Regions from separate parts of the Rhizobium hidalgonense genome, predicted to be linked through region 2. Evidence: riboswitches for the same ligand, from Rfam matches in the RefSeq annotation. Region 2 holds a riboswitch; the other holds the start of a gene.
What was found. A riboswitch is a leader RNA that binds a small molecule or an ion and turns the genes downstream of it on or off. The one in region 2 is predicted to bind cobalamin.
Positions count from the first base shown of each region.

Region 1: another riboswitch for cobalamin. It lies ahead of metE (5-methyltetrahydropteroyltriglutamate--homocysteine S-methyltransferase); the one in region 2 lies ahead of bluB (5,6-dimethylbenzimidazole synthase).

Region 1 covers NZ_CP054027.1:486,699-494,317, reverse strand. The annotation lists gene metE (5-methyltetrahydropteroyltriglutamate--homocysteine S-methyltransferase) at 1-1,601, opposite strand, end outside; cobalamin riboswitch at 1,706-1,974, opposite strand; gene FFM81_RS02355 (heavy metal translocating P-type ATPase) at 2,014-4,260, opposite strand; gene FFM81_RS02350 (MerR family transcriptional regulator) at 4,332-4,754, shown strand; gene FFM81_RS02345 (TIGR03862 family flavoprotein) at 4,827-6,035, shown strand; gene msrB (peptide-methionine (R)-S-oxide reductase MsrB) at 6,032-6,517, opposite strand; gene FFM81_RS02335 (helix-turn-helix domain-containing protein) at 6,721-7,619, shown strand, end outside.
Region 2 covers NZ_CP054027.1:1,991,564-1,999,182, forward strand. The annotation lists gene FFM81_RS09500 (methyl-accepting chemotaxis protein) at 1-407, opposite strand, end outside; gene FFM81_RS09505 (MFS transporter) at 645-2,051, opposite strand; cobalamin riboswitch at 2,255-2,441, shown strand; gene bluB (5,6-dimethylbenzimidazole synthase) at 2,484-3,173, shown strand; gene FFM81_RS09515 (DUF2865 domain-containing protein) at 3,204-4,301, opposite strand; gene FFM81_RS09520 (ribonuclease H family protein) at 4,451-4,984, shown strand; gene FFM81_RS09525 (NADP-dependent malic enzyme) at 5,000-7,312, opposite strand; gene FFM81_RS09530 (FAD-binding oxidoreductase) at 7,562-7,619, shown strand, end outside.

The DNA of each region.
Region 1 (7,619 bases), 1.5 Mb from region 2:
CGTGAACCGTAACTCTGCACCCAGGCATGGGCGGTGAAGGCGAAGCCTGAAAGCTGCTCGCCGAAATACTGCACCATGTCGTTACGCTCGAACTCGCCGTGAACGAGCACGTCGAGTCCGATCTCCTCCTGCCAGCGGATCGCCGATTCCGTCTCCTTTCTGAGGAAGGCCTCGTAATCGGAGCCGCTGATCGCACCCTTGACATAGGCCGCGCGCGACTTGCGCACTTCCGGCGTCTGCGGAAAGGAACCGATCGTCGTCGTAGGGAAGAGCGGCAGTCGCAACCGGTCGTCCTGAAGCGCTTTGCGCGCGAGGAATGCGCGACCTCGGCGTTTCATCCTCCCGTCGATGCCTGCCAATCGCACCGCAACTCCGGCGTCATGAACCCTTGAGGAAGAGGCGCGGGCAGCGACGGCGCGCAAAGACGCTTCAAGCGCACCGATAACGCCGCTCCGGTCCGCAGCACCGCTGCCGAGCACGGCAAGCTCGTCCAGCTTCTGCGTCGCAAAGGCGAGCCATGTTTTCAGCTCGCCGTCGAGCCCTGCTTCCAGATCGAGATCGATCGGCACGTGAAGGAGGGAGCAGGACGGCGCGATTTGAAGTCGATGTTCCCCTAACCTGGAAACCAGCGGCGCGATCCTGTTCAGGATGGCGTTTAGATCGGCCCGCCAGATGTTGCGTCCGTCGATGACGCCGAGCGACAGCACGAGACTATCAGGAGTCCTTTCCAGGAGAATCTCGACCTGCTGCGGCCCGCGCACCAGATCGACATGAAGGCCTGCGACCGGCAACTCAATTGCCGCCGGAAGATTGTCGCCCAAGTCGCCGAAATAACCGGCGAGCATGATCTTGAGATCCGGCACCACTTCGCCAAGCGCCCGGTAAGTCTGGTTGAGCGCGGCGCGCTCGCTGTCGGAAAGATCGAGGACGAGGCATGGCTCGTCGACCTGTATCCAGTCGGCACCTGCCGCACTCAACTCGGCAAATATCTTGGCGTAGACCGGCAGCAGCCGGTCGAGCAGCTCGACCGTGTCGAAGCCGGCCTCGGTGGATTTGGCGAGTTTCAGGAAGGTGACTGGCCCTAGAATGACCGGCCGCGTATGGATACTTAGCGCCTTCGCCTCCAGGAATGCCTCCAGCGGTCTATTCGCAGTCAGCGTGAACGCCTGGTCACGCCTGAGTTCCGGAACCATGTAGTGGTAGTTGGTGTCGAACCATTTGGTCATCTCCAGCGCCGGCACCCCGTGACCATGGTGGACATGGCCGCAATCGCCGTGATGGCTCTCGCCGGTCGAGCCGCGCGCCATCGCAAAATAGGTGTCGAGATCGACAGGACCGCCCTTCCAGCCATAAGCGGCCGGAATCGCGCCGACCATCACCGCGAGATCGAGAACATGATCATAGAGCGAGAAGTCATTGGAGGGGATGATGGCGATCCCCTTTTGCTGCTGCAGCTCCCAGTTCTCGGCGCGCAGCTTTTTCGCCGTTTCCAGGAGTGCTGCCGCGTTGCTCTTGCCGGCCCAGTAGCTTTCCAGCGCGAATTTCAGTTCGCGGTGGCTTCCGATCCTCGGAAAGCCGAGATTTGCAGTCTTGATGCTCATTTCCTTACCCCGAAGGTTATGGGCAAGGCACTGGCGAGACGCATCGACGAACGGACATGAAGGTACCGTTTCGCAGAAGGCGGCACACCGGGACACCCCGCCCGTGGACGTTATCGATCGTGGCAGGTCTCCTGACTTGCGGGTCGTTGCCACCGTCCAGTCTTCCCGGGCGTCTTTCCCAGTGACGTCAATTGGACGGCGGCTCTCCGCCTACAGTTGCGGGGGCAGCTTCGGATTGGGCGCTACTGCATAATTCCTGAAATCGGATTCCATTTCAGGATAAAATTATGCAGCAATTCAACACAGCGCCGCACCGAATTCCCTCTTAGCTCCGGACCGAACGATCCGCAGAACCACGATGCCGCGAGAATGCGCCCGCAAGCGGATGCCGTCAAGAAATATAAAGAAATGTTTATATCTTTATTCGAAGCAGTCGCAACGCATTGATCGTTACCAATACTGTCGCGCCGGTATCGGCGAGGATCGCCGCCCAGAGCCCGGTGATGCCGGCAATCGTCGTCACCAGGAACACCGCCTTCAACCCGAGCGCGATGGTAATATTCTGCAGGATGTTGCGCATCGTGCGTTTGGACAGTTCAATCATCCGTGCGACGTCGCCGACGCGTCCGTGCAACACGGCGGCATCGGCCGTCTCCAGCGCCACATCGGTGCCGCCGCCCATGGCGATGCCGATATCGGCAGCAGCCAGCGCCGGCGCATCGTTGATGCCGTCGCCGACCTTGGCGACGATGAAGCCCTGGCGCTTCAATTCGCCGACGACTTGCTGCTTGTCTTCCGGCATCATCTCGCCGCGCCAGTCGATGCCGAGCATGCCGGCAACGGCTGCCGCCGTTCGCTTGTTGTCGCCCGTCAGCATGATCGCCTTGACGCCTGCCAATTTCAGTGTGGAGAGCCCGGCCTGCGCATCCCCGCGCGGCTCGTCGCGCATGGCGATGAGGCCGGCCGCAACACCATCGACGAGCAGGACCGAGACACTCTTGCCTTCGTCGTTCAGAACAGTGATGCGCGCTTCCTGTTCGCCGTCCAGCGCGCCGCGCTCGCGGGCAGCGGGCGGCGACAGCAGGTCCAGCGTCTCGCCGCCGACCTTGCCGCTGATACCCTTGCCCGGCAGTGCTTCCAGCTCGAAGGCCGGCGGCACGGGAAGGCCGTCCGCCTTGGCGCGGTTAAGGATCGCCAGCGCCAAGGGATGGCTGGAACCCTGCTCCAGCACCGCGGCGCGCGAGAGCACCTGCGCCTCGCTCAATCCGAAGGAAACGATATCGGTCACCTGAGGCTTGCCTTCCGTCAGCGTGCCTGTCTTGTCGAAGGCGACCATCGTCACCTTGCCGAGCGTTTCCAGCACTGCGCCGCCCTTCATCAGCAGCCCGCGCCGCGCACCCGCCGAAAGCGACGCGGCGATTGCCGCTGGCGTCGAAATGACGAGCGCGCAGGGGCAGCCAATCAGCAGGATGGCAAGGCCCTTATAGACCCATTCATTCCACAAGCCGCCGAACAACAGCGGCGGCAAGACCGCAACAAGTGCTGCGATCACGACCACGCCGGGCGTGTAATAGCGCGAGAACCGATCGATGAAGCGTTCCGTCGGCGCCTTGGATTCCTGCGCTTCCTCCACCAGCTTGACGACGCGGGCGATGGTATTGTCGGCAGCGGCCGCCGTGACGCGGACCCTGAGCACCGCGTCGCCATTCACCGTTCCGGCGAAGACGACGGCATCGACGCCCTTGCGCACCGGCGTGCTTTCGCCCGTTACCGGCGCCTCGTCGATCGCGCTCTCGCCCGAGATGATGATGCCGTCCGCCGAAATGCGGTCGCCCGGACGCACCATGATGATCGCGCCGACGACAAGGCTCTCCGCCGGCACCTCCCGCGTCTGACCGTTCTCTTCGAGCAGCGCATTCTTCGGCACCAGCGCGGTCAGCGACTGGATGCTTTCGCGCGCCTTGCCGGCGGCCACGCCCTCCAGCAGCTCACCGACGAGGAACAGGAATACGACGGTCGCCGCCTCCTCCCCCGCATTGATGATGACGGCGCCGACGGCAGCGATCGTCATCAGCATCTCGATCGAAAATGGCGTGCCGGAGAGAGCCGCCATGACCGCCCGCCGCGCGATCGGCACCAGACCGACCAGCATGGCGATGATGAAGGCATAAGATCCGATCGCCGGCACCAGATGGCCGATCGCATAGGCGGCAATCAGCGCTGCACCCGAGAAGATGGTCAGCCGGCCCTTCTTGCTCTGCCACCAGGGACCGGTCGTCGGCCCATGGTCATGTCCATGCAGACCTTCGATTTCCTTTTCGCCACGGGCAAGGCCGTGATCGTGACCTGCGTGATCGTGGTCATGGCCTTCGTGATCGTGATCGTGACCCACGTGATCGCCGTGATCATGCGAGCCGTGGTCATGTGTCGGCGCCACGCCTCCGGCAAAGGGCGAGACGGAATATCCGAGCCCCGTCACCTTCTTCTCGATCGCCTTGAGATCGCTGCCGTCATGCCGGACGGTCATCGTGCCGGCCATCACCGAGACGGAAACATCCGCGACACCCGCCACGCGCCTGACCGCGGTATCGATCTTGGTTGCACAGGAGGCGCAATCCATGCCGCCGACCCGGTATCGTGTCTCGCTCGTTTCAGCCATGATCCGCTTCCTTGTCAAACAGAAGCATCTCTCCTACATCCTCTAGCGACTAGAGGTGCAAGAGAAAAATCATGAAAAAGATCACCATTGGTGAAGCGGCTCGCCAGAGCGGCGTCAAAGTGCCGACGGTGCGTTATTACGAAAGCATCGGCCTGCTCGCCGCGCCGAGCCGCAGCGAGGGCAACCAGCGCTCCTTCGAGCCCGCCGACATCAGCCGCCTCGCCTTCATTCGCCATGCCCGCGAACTCGGTTTCGAGATCGAGGCGATCCGCACGCTGCTCACCCTGCAGGATGATCCGCACCAATCCTGCGCCTCGGCCGATGCCATCGCCAAGGCCCGCCTCGTCGAGGTCGAACAGCGCATCCGCAGCCTGATGGCGCTGAAGGCCGAGCTGGAAACCATGGTGGAAGGCTGCGGCCATGGCCGGGTCGACCAATGCCGCGTCATCGAGGTTCTCGCCGACCACGGCCAGTGCACGCATTCGCGCCACTGACGAACTGACAATCTTGCAAGCAACCAACGCCCACGTCAAAACTGCAGCAGAAAGAATCGGGCGAAGGCATCCATGAACCAGAAGCGAATTGCCATCATCGGCGGCGGCCCGGCGGGCCTTGCGGCCGCCGAACTGCTTTCGCTCTCCGGCCATGCGGTGACGGTTTACGACGCCATGCCGACCTTCGCCCGCAAGTTCCTGCTGGCCGGCAAGTCGGGCCTGAACATCACCCATTCCGAAGATTATGCCCGTTTCGCCACGCGCTTCGGCGCCGCCGCCGGCCGTCTGCGTCCCGCGCTTGATGCCTTTACCCCTGGCGATATCAGGGATTGGGCAGCGGGGCTCGGGACGGAAACTTTCGTCGGCTCGTCCGGTCGGGTTTTTCCAACGGTGATGAAAGCCTCTCCCTTGCTGCGCGCCTGGCTCAGGCGATTGGAGGCGCAGGGCGTCACGCTGCGCAGCCGTCATCGCTGGGTCGGTTTTGCCGAGGAGGGCTACCTTTTCGAAACGCCCGAAGGACGCAGCATCGTCCATTGCGACGCCGCCCTGCTGGCGCTCGGCGGCGCAAGCTGGCCGCGCCTCGGCTCCGATGCGCGCTGGCTGCCCTGGCTATCGGAGAAAGGCGTCGAGATCGACGCCTTCCAGCCCGCCAATTGCGGCTTCGTCGTCGGCTGGAGCCAAAACTTCAGCGAGCGTTTCTCCGGCGAGCCGGTGAAGTCGGTCACCGCTACATCCGAGGCCGGCACCTTTCCCGGCGAATTCGTCATCACTGCAAGCGGCATCGAGGGCAGCCTCGTCTATGCCAATGCCGCCAGCCTCCGCGACCGGCTTCTGACCCACGGCAGCGCGGCCCTGACGCTCGACCTCACCCCGGGCCGGACGACCGAAAGGCTGGCGCGCGATCTTGCGCGGCAGGATGCCAAATCGAGCTTCTCAAACCGCCTGCGCAAGGGCGCCGGCCTCGACGGCGTCAAGGCGGCCTTGCTGCGCGAACTCGCCCCCGAGCGCAACCGGACCGACCCCGAACGTCTCGCCGGCATAATCAAAGCCCTGCCGATCCCCGTTCTGGCAACCCGGCCGATCGCCGAAGCGATTTCCTCGGCCGGCGGCATCCGCTGGAGCGGCATCGACGACGGCTTCATGCTGAAGGCGCTGCCGGGCACCTTCGTCGCCGGCGAGATGCTCGACTGGGAGGCACCGACCGGCGGTTATCTCCTCACCGCCTGTCTGGCGACCGGCCGGGCGGCGGCGCGCGGCATCGAAGCCTGGATCCAGCGCTAGGCCGAGGCCGGATGGAATGTCATGGCAAGGCCGTTCATGCAGTAGCGAAGCCCTGTCGGCTTCGGGCCGTCATCGAAAATATGCCCGAGATGGCCACCGCAGCGGCTACAATGCACAGCGGTCCGCACCATGCCGAAGGTGGAGTCGTTCTCGGTGCCGACGGCATCTTTCAGCGGCGCCCAGAAGCTTGGCCAGCCGGTGCCGCTATCGAATTTGGTCGCCGAGGAAAAAAGGTCCTGATTGCAGCCGGCGCAGGCGAAATTGCCCTTCCGCTCCTCGTGCAGCAAGGCGCTGGTAAAGCGGGATTCCGTTCCCGCCTGGCGCAGGACAGTATATTGATCCGGCGTCAGCAGCTTGCGCCATTCAGCCTCGCTATGCGTCACCGCGAAGGTCTCGCCGGCAAACGCCTTGCCGGCCAGGCCCAAGTGAACCGCGAGCGTCCCGAAAGCGACACCCATCAGCAACAATCGTCTGTTCATCATCGTCGGATCTCCTCGCCGGGAAACTTCGTTTCTGCACAGAACTACGGACAGGAGCGGTCTTTTGTTACATGATGACGGCTCGAACACCGAAATGTGAATTCAACTGTTTTGTCGGGAGGAGCCGCACTTGGATACCCACCAGGCGCCGGCTGATTGCAAACCCGCCGCTTTTCCATCAGACTATGCTTCGGTGGGAGGAGCCGATGCACGAAAACTCAGCACATGCCGATCACGTCTACACGTCTGCCCAGCGCGATTCCGCCGCGGCCAGTTCTCCAGTGGTCGCCTCCTGGCGGCGATGCATGACCATGCACCAGCTCGCCCCCGAGGATGAACGGGCGCCGCTGCGCCTGACCGACGAGGAATTCCGCCGTGCCCGCGAGCAGTCCGGGCAGCTGATCGCCAGCGCGACGGAAGAACTCGATCGCCTCTTTAACACCGTTGGCAAGGCCGGCTGCTGCCTGCTTCTGACCGACAAGAACGGCATCGCCTTGGAACGCCGTGGGGCTGCCGGCGACGACAAGGAATTTCACGAACTCGGCCTCTGGACCGGCTCGGTCTGGACCGAGGCAAGCATCGGCACCAACGGCATCGGCACCGCCCTTGCCGACGAGCGCGCCGTCGCCATCTTCCGCGACCAGCATTTTTTCTGCTCGAATACCAGCCTCAGCTGCACGACCGCGCCGATCCGCGATCATCGTGGCCGGCTGGCCGCAGCCCTCGACATCTCCACCTGCCGTGAAGACGTCAACGAGATGACCTTGGCGATCCTGACGCAGACCGTGCGCGATGCGGCGATGCGTATCGAACTCAACCTCTTCCGTTCGGCCTTCATAGGCGCCCGCTTTCTGATGGTCCCGGCCGGCGCCAATTCCGCCGCCGCCCTGCTTGCCGTCGACCGGCACGACCTCGTGCTCGGCGCGACACGGGCCGCCCGCATCGCGCTGCAGCTGGACGACAAGCGGATTGCCGCCGGCATTCCGGCCGCCGATGCGCTGCATGAAGCTGGTGTCTCACAGCAGGAAGAGATTATCGAAGCGGAAAAGGCAGCCTTGCTGCGGGCACTGTCGCGCACCAGCGGCAACGTCTCGCAGGCAGCCGT
Region 2 (7,619 bases):
GATATTCCGCTGTCATCGATCGTCGTTTTTTCGGGCTTGGTGCTGAGGCGTTTCGCCAGATCGGCCGGTGCGGGCAGACCGTCAATGCCGTCGCGCGTCCACGTGTCGACGGCGGCAGGTTCCGCGTTGAAGGCAGCAAACTGCACCAGGTCGAGCGAGGGATCGTCGCGGTAGAGCGAATAGGCCTCGCGAACGGCGTTCGCCTTGCCCCATTTTACGCCGCCGGCAGCCAGGGACGCAAACTGCTCCGCATCCTTGGACCAGTTCGCCTTGGCGCCATCGATCAACGCCCTGGTTTCGTACATCCAGGTGTAGGTTGCAAAAGCGGAGATGCCGCAAAGGTTGACGGCCACGATAATCGCCGCCAGCTTGGCTGTCAGAGGCATCGTTTTCAAAAGTTGGAACATGCCGCGGGGGCCTCGAAACGCAGCTCAGTCGGATATGTTCTCGACCAGCCTATCAACACGGGCATCCACGCCGGCAGTCGCAGCATGAGCACTCATGCCCATGTCCCCCTTGCGACCCAAAACGCGCAGACGCAGTGTGTCTTTGATGTGTGAATAAATCATAAAGTAGAATGGGATACCGGCGCGGACCGGCGTTTCGGCCGGCCTTGATCGCCGAGAGCTGCTTTTCTTGCGAAATTAGGGGCTGTTTTCCGCCATGGCCCCGTCGGGCTCGATCCCGCGATGCTTGCGGCGGCGCGTCGTCAGCTCCGCGCCGGCATCGCGCGGCAGGCGCAGGAAGGTGATGCAGGCCAGCGCCGAAATGGCAGAGACGCTGAAAAAGGCGATGTGGAAATCCGAAACCAGCAGCCTGCCGCCGTGGAGACTGCTCGAAATTTCCAGGATGCTGCCGGCAATCGCCACACCCATCGCCATGGAGATACGCTGGGCAACAGCGTTGATCGCGGTCGCCTGGCTGCTGTCGGCATCGTCGACATCGCCGAAGGCCATGGCGTTGACGCCGGAAAAGGCCATGGAGCGGAACAGGCCGCCGATCAGCAGGCAGGCCATGATCAGCGGCAGCGGCGTTGCAACGGTGAAGAGCCCGTTGATGCCGAGGAAGATTGCCGCCAGCAAGGTGGTGATCGATATGACGGTTCGGAAGCCGAAGGCATTGAAGGTGCGCGAAGCGGCGAATTTCGACCCCATCGAGCCGAGCGCGCTGACGAAGGTGACCGAGCCCGATTGCAACGGCGTCAGGCCGAAACCGAGCTGCAGCATCAGCGGCATCAGAAAGGGCAGAGCGCCGAGGCCCATGCGGAAATTGGAGGCGCCGAGGATAGCCGCCCGGAACAGCGGGTAGCGGAACATTTTCGGATCGAGAAGCGGATGGGGCGCGCGGCGGGCATGCAGAAGGTAGATAGACCCGGCAAGGATGCCGATCGCCACGGTGATATAACCGTAGATGATGGGCACGGCCGGCAGGCTGATGACCGACAGGCCGAAGACGAAGCCGGAAAAGCCGATGCCGCAAAGGAAGAAGCCGGGAAAATCCATCGGCCGCGGACTGCGCGGCTCGACCGCCGGCAGGAAACGCGTGACGAGGATAATGCCGGCGACGCCGATCGGGACGTTAATCCAGAAGATCCAGTGCCAGGTGAGATAGGTGGTCAGAAAACCGCCGATCGGCGGCCCCATGATCGGGCCGATCAGGGCGGGAATGGTAAGCCAGGCCATGGCATCAACGAGTTCGTGGCGCGGCGTTCCCCGAACCAGCAGCAGGCGGCTGACCGGCGTCATCATCGAGCCGCCGGCGCCCTGGATCAGCCGCGAGACGACGAAAGCGGCGATCGAATTGGAAAAGGCGCAGGCGACCGAGCCGATCATGAAGACTGAGATTGCCAGGCGGAAGATGTTGCGCGCGCCGAAACGATCGGACATCCAGCCGCTGATCGGGATGAAGATCGCCAGCGCCACGAGATAGCTGGTGACGGCAAGCTTCAGCGCGATCGGCGAGGTGCCGATATCGGCGGCGATGGCCGGCAGGCTAGTGGCGATCACGGTCGAATCCATCTGTTCCATGAACAGGGCGACCGCAAGGATCATGGGCGTCAGGCGGGACACGGGCAACCGGGGTGCTGCGAGGGACTGCATCGTCCATACGCCGTCGGCGATGATAAGGCCATAGAAACGATCGATGAAGGGGTTTGGCGAGCTGCTTCAAACCGACGCGGGGCGGGGTGAGCTCATTATTGCGCTTCGCTTTCGACTGCGCCATCGGAGCGGCCTTGCCGCAGCACCCGTTTCCTGAAATAGATGCGCCGTCAGGTGCCCGCCGTCAAAGCGGGAGAATCGGGAATCCGGTGCAAGGCCGGAACGTGCCCAACGCTGTAAGGCCGACGCTTGCCGCAACATTACGCCACTGGCTCTTGCCGGGAAGGCTGCGGCAGACGGATGACGCCAAGTCAGAAGACCGGCCTGGCAAGATAGACCCAACCCGCGCGGACGGCGGGCGGTTGCGTTGTTGGGGATTTGACGATGCGACCCTTTGATGAGGATGCCCTGTCAGTGGCGTCCGGTTTTTCCTTGGCTGAACGCCAAGCCGTTTATCACGCGATCATGACGCGGCGCGACGTGCGCAGCCAGTTCCTGCCCGACCCGTTGCCCGACGATGTCGTGGCGCGGCTGCTGACGGCCGCCCATCATGCGCCCTCCGTCGGCTTCATGCAGCCGTGGAATTTCATTCTGGTGAAAAGTCCAACTGTGCGAGCGCGCATCCGGGACGCTTTTGCCAAGGCCAACGAGGAGGCGGCATTAATGTTCGAGGGCGAGCGGCGGCAGGCCTATCGCTCGCTCAAGCTCGAAGGCATCGTCGAGGCGCCGCTCGGCATATGCGTGACCTGCGATCCCACCCGCAGCGGCAGCGTGGTGCTGGGGCGCACTCATAATCCGAGGATGGACAGCTATTCCACAGTCTGCGCGATCCAGAATCTCTGGCTAGCGGCCCGCACTGAGGGGATCGGCATCGGCTGGGTTAGCATCTTTCGGGAAGGCGACCTGAAGAGCATTCTCGGCATACCCGAGCATATCGAGGTGGTCGCCTGGCTCTGCGCCGGTTTTGTCGATCGGCTCTATGACCAGCCGGAACTCTCCGTCAAAGGCTGGCGGCAGCGGCTGCCGCTCGAGGAGCTGGTGTTTCATGATGGCTGGGGGCGCAGCGAGCGCTGAACGGCGTCGCTTCGAACGCGGCTCGGCCAATCACTGCTGTTGCGGCTGCGGTCCCGGCGTTGCCGGATTGGCGAGGTCGATCGAGCCCTGATCGCCGGCGAGGAACTGCGGGCCGACCTGGCGGACCTTGCTCTTCGTGGGGTCGTAGGGACGTTCCGGAACCGATGGCTGCGGCGCGGCGGCCGCAGCGGCATCCTTCGCCGGCGGATTGGTGTGGATGGTGGTGATCGAGCCCTGCTGCGGCGGTTGGCTCACCGCCTGCTTGCCGCGCATCTCGTCGTAATAGGCGGTGAGATTGCAGGCGCAGGAGGTCTTTTCGCCAGGTGTGCGGTTCTTGTAGGCAAAGGCGTTCTTCATGGCGCTGTAGGGCGTGCCGGTTGCAACCGAGATCATGTTCGAGGCCTCGGTACTCGTCACGTCGCGATAGAAGAGTTCCGTCTCGATGCCGGGGCACATCTTGGCGCAGGTCTCGGCGTCGCGGCCGAAATCGACCGAGGTGGCGTTCGAGCTGATCGGAAAGAAACCACCGTCGCAGCTGCGCACGCACATGGTGCTGACAGGCGACATCATGTCGGCCCGCGGCAGGCCGTAACGCGGGTCGACCTCTCCACCGCCGCCGAGCGGGATGAAGGTATCGGAGCGCATTGCCTGTTCCTCGACGCTCGGAGCGGGGTCGTTGGCGCGACGCTCGTCGGGCGCATAGAAGTTTTCGCTGTTGCAGCCGTTGCGGTCGAGCGCGGCAATCAACTCGCGGCGGGCGCCGTCATCACCGCCGCCCTGGGCGCGCAGCTCGGCGCGGCGGTCCTGGAGATAACGGATATTGTCGATCATCCGGGCTTCGGCCTGCGAGAGCTCGTCGCAATAATCGGCACTTTCGCCGCCGATCACCACCATGCTGCCGGAGGTGCAGCCGTAGCTGCGCAGGTCGTTGCGAACCTTGCGCAGTTCAAGGTTCTGCTCGGCCATGGCGCTGGCATATTGGCGGGCTTCCGGGCCGTTGCCGTTGCCGATCGATCGCGGCAGGTCGGCGAGGCGGCCGCGCAGATCCTCGCAGATGACGCTGGTCTGCGCGGCGGCGGGCGCCGCGATGGCAAGAAGAAGCGCAAGAGACAGGTTTCGGCGTTTCACGGCTCGTTCCGGATGAGAAAGTGTCGATGGTCACTGGCGACTTCAACCGGCCGCGCGTTTTCCCTTAACGTGTTTCTCTTAATAAGCTCAGATGAAATCCTAGCGTATTTTCGCGACCTTATCCAGTAATCGCCCGAGACCCGGTGAAAATGACAGGCATTCCCGACGAGATCCGATCCTCCGCACCGGCATCAGGCGCACCGGGCTCCCAACACGGCCTTCACGTCTTCGCGGACGGTTGTTACGAGCCCGGTTCCGGGCATGGAGGATGGTCGTTTATCGCTTATCGCGATGCGGTGGAAATTGCCGCCGATTACGGTGGCGTTGAAGATTCCAGCAATAATGCGATGGAATTGACCGCCGTTCTCAAGGCAGCCATGTGGATCAATAGCCAAACAACTGGCGAAGCCGCGGTCATCTGGTCGGATTCCATCTATGCCGTCAAAGGCTGCAACAGCCGGCGACATATCTGGAAGAACAACGACTGGAAGAAAAGCGGCCCGAACGGGAATGGGCGAAGGCGAACGATCGACAATGCGGAACTCTGGAAAGCGGTCGATCTTCAGCTATCCCGGAACGCCCTGGTGAGCATTGCCTGGTGCAAGGGCCATTCGGGAATTATCGGCAACGAACGCGCGGATGTGCTCGCGGACAATGGGCGCTTGTCGATCCCGGGTGGCTGATATGTTCGCAGCCGGCTATGCCGGCTGCGACGCCTCGACGACGGCCAGCGCCGCCATGTTGACGACACCGCGGGAGGTGACCGAGGGCGCGAGGATGTGGGCGGGCAGGGCGGTGCCGAGCAGGATCGGGCCGACATGCAGGCCGTCGGTCATCGACTTCACCACACCAAGCGTGATGTTGGCGGCGTCGAGGTTCGGGAAGACCAGCAGATTTGCTTCATCGTGCAGCGTCGTATCCGGCATGACACGTTTGCGCAGCGCTTCGGTGATAGCGCTTTCGCCATGCATTTCCCCATCGACCTCGAGATCGGGCGCGGTGTCGCGCACCAGCTGCAGGGCGTTGCGCATCTTCGTGGCGCTTTCGGATTCGCGCGAGCCGAAATTGGAATGCGAGACGAGCGCAGCACGCGGGGTGATGCCGAAGCGGCGGATTTCCTCGGCCGCCAGCACCGTCGACTCGGCAACTTCCTCAGCGCTCGGATTGAAGGTGACGTAGGTGTCGGTGAAGAAGGTGGCGCCGCGCTGCGAGATCATCAGGCTGAGGGCGGAGAAATCGCGGACATCCTTGCGTTTGCCGATGATCTGGCGGACGTCGCGCAGATGCTTTTCGTAGCGGCCTTCCAGGCCGCAGATCAGCGCATCGGCCTCGCCGCGCCTGAGCGCCAGCGCGCCGATGACGGTGGTATTGGTACGCACGATGGTGCGCGCGGCTTCCGGGATGACACCGCGGCGGCCGACGAGGGAGAAATAGAGATCGACATATTCGCGGAAGCGCGGATCGTCTTCCGGATTGATAACTTCGAAATCCTGCAGCGGCCGGATGCGCAGGCCGTAGCGCTTCAGGCGCGTCTCGATGACCTGCGGGCGGCCGATCAGGATCGGTTCGGCGAGGCCTTCTTCGAGCAGCACCTGGGCGGCGCGCAGCACACGTTCGTCCTCCCCTTCGGAGAAGATGACACGCTTGCGCTCTGCGGCCTTTGCCGCGGCGAAGATCGGCTTCATGACGAAGCCGGAGCGGAAGACGAAGCGGTTCAGCTGATCGAGATAGGCGTCGAAATCCTGGATCGGCCGGCGCGCCACGCCGCTCTGTTCGGCAGCCTTGGCGACCGCAGGCGCAATGCGCAGGATGAGGCGGGGATCGAAGGGCGAGGGGATCAGGTAATCCGGGCCGAAGACCGGGGTCTCGCCGGAATAGGCGCGGGCGGCGACATCGGACGGTTCTTCGCGGGCCAGGGCGGCGATGGCGCGCACGGCGGCCATCTTCATTTCCTCATTGATCGTCTCGGCGCCGCAATCGAGCGCGCCGCGGAAGATATAGGGGAAGCAGAGGACGTTGTTGACCTGGTTGGCGAAATCCGAACGGCCGGTGCAGATCATCGCGTCGGGACGGGCGGCGCGGGCAAGGTCCGGCATGATCTCCGGCGTCGGATTGGCGAGCGCCATGATCAGCGGCTTGTCGGCCATCTGCGCCAGCAGCTCCGGCTTCAGCACGCCGGCGGCCGACAGGCCGAGGAAGACGTCGGCGCCGCCGATATTTTCGGCCAGCGTGCGCGTGTCGCTCTTCTGGGCATAGACGGATTTCCATTCGTCCATCAGCTCGGTGCGGCCCTCATAGACGAGGCCTTCGAGATCGTGGACCCAGATGTTTTCGCGTTTTGCTCCGAGAATGACCAGCAGGTTCAGGCAGGCAAGGGCGGCGGCCCCGGCGCCGGAGGCGACGATCTTGACGTTTTCGATCGCCTTGCCGGCGAGTTCCAGCCCGTTGAGGATGGCGGCGGCGACGATGATCGCCGTGCCGTGCTGGTCGTCGTGGAAAACAGGGATCTTCATCTTTTCGCGCAGGCGCCGCTCCACCTCGAAACATTCCGGCGCCTTGATGTCCTCGAGGTTGATGCCGCCGAAGGTCGGCTCCAGCGAGGAGACGGTCGAGACCATCTGGTCGACGCTTGCCGCGTCGATTTCGATATCGAAGACGTCGATGCCGGCGAATTTCTTGAAAAGCACGGCCTTGCCCTCCATGACCGGTTTGGAGGCCAGCGGACCAATATTGCCGAGACCGAGCACGGCGGTGCCGTTGGAGATGACGGCAACGAGATTGGCGCGCGAGGTATATTCGGCCGCCATTTCCGGATTGTCGCGGATGGCAAGGCAGGGGGCGGCGACGCCGGGGGAATAGGCAAGTGCGAGGTCGCGCTGGTTGCCGAGCGGCTTGGTCGCCTGGATCTCCAGCTTGCCGGGGCGCGGATAGCGGTGGAAGAACAGCGCCTGCTCGTCGAGATCGCCGCTCGTCAGGTTCTTGTCCGTTTTGGATTTTTCCTGGTGATCCATTGCCGCCTCCGTGCACGTCTTTTTGGGAGTTCCCTCCATACATCAATCGGATACGGGCGACAGTATGGAAATGAGGGCTGGGAGAAGTTTTCGTGAGGTGGGCATTCGTGGGATACCCCGGCTTGACCAGCGTACGAATCGCCGCGTGCGCCGCGGCTAGCTAATCCCTTTGGAAAACTTGTTTGACGGCCGCTGCAAGCGCAAGATGCGGCCGCGACGGTGCGGGGCGCCGGTCGCATGGAGGAAATCATGGACAATTTGAACCTGACGACCCTGCAAAAGGGGCAGACGATGGTCAATGACGTGG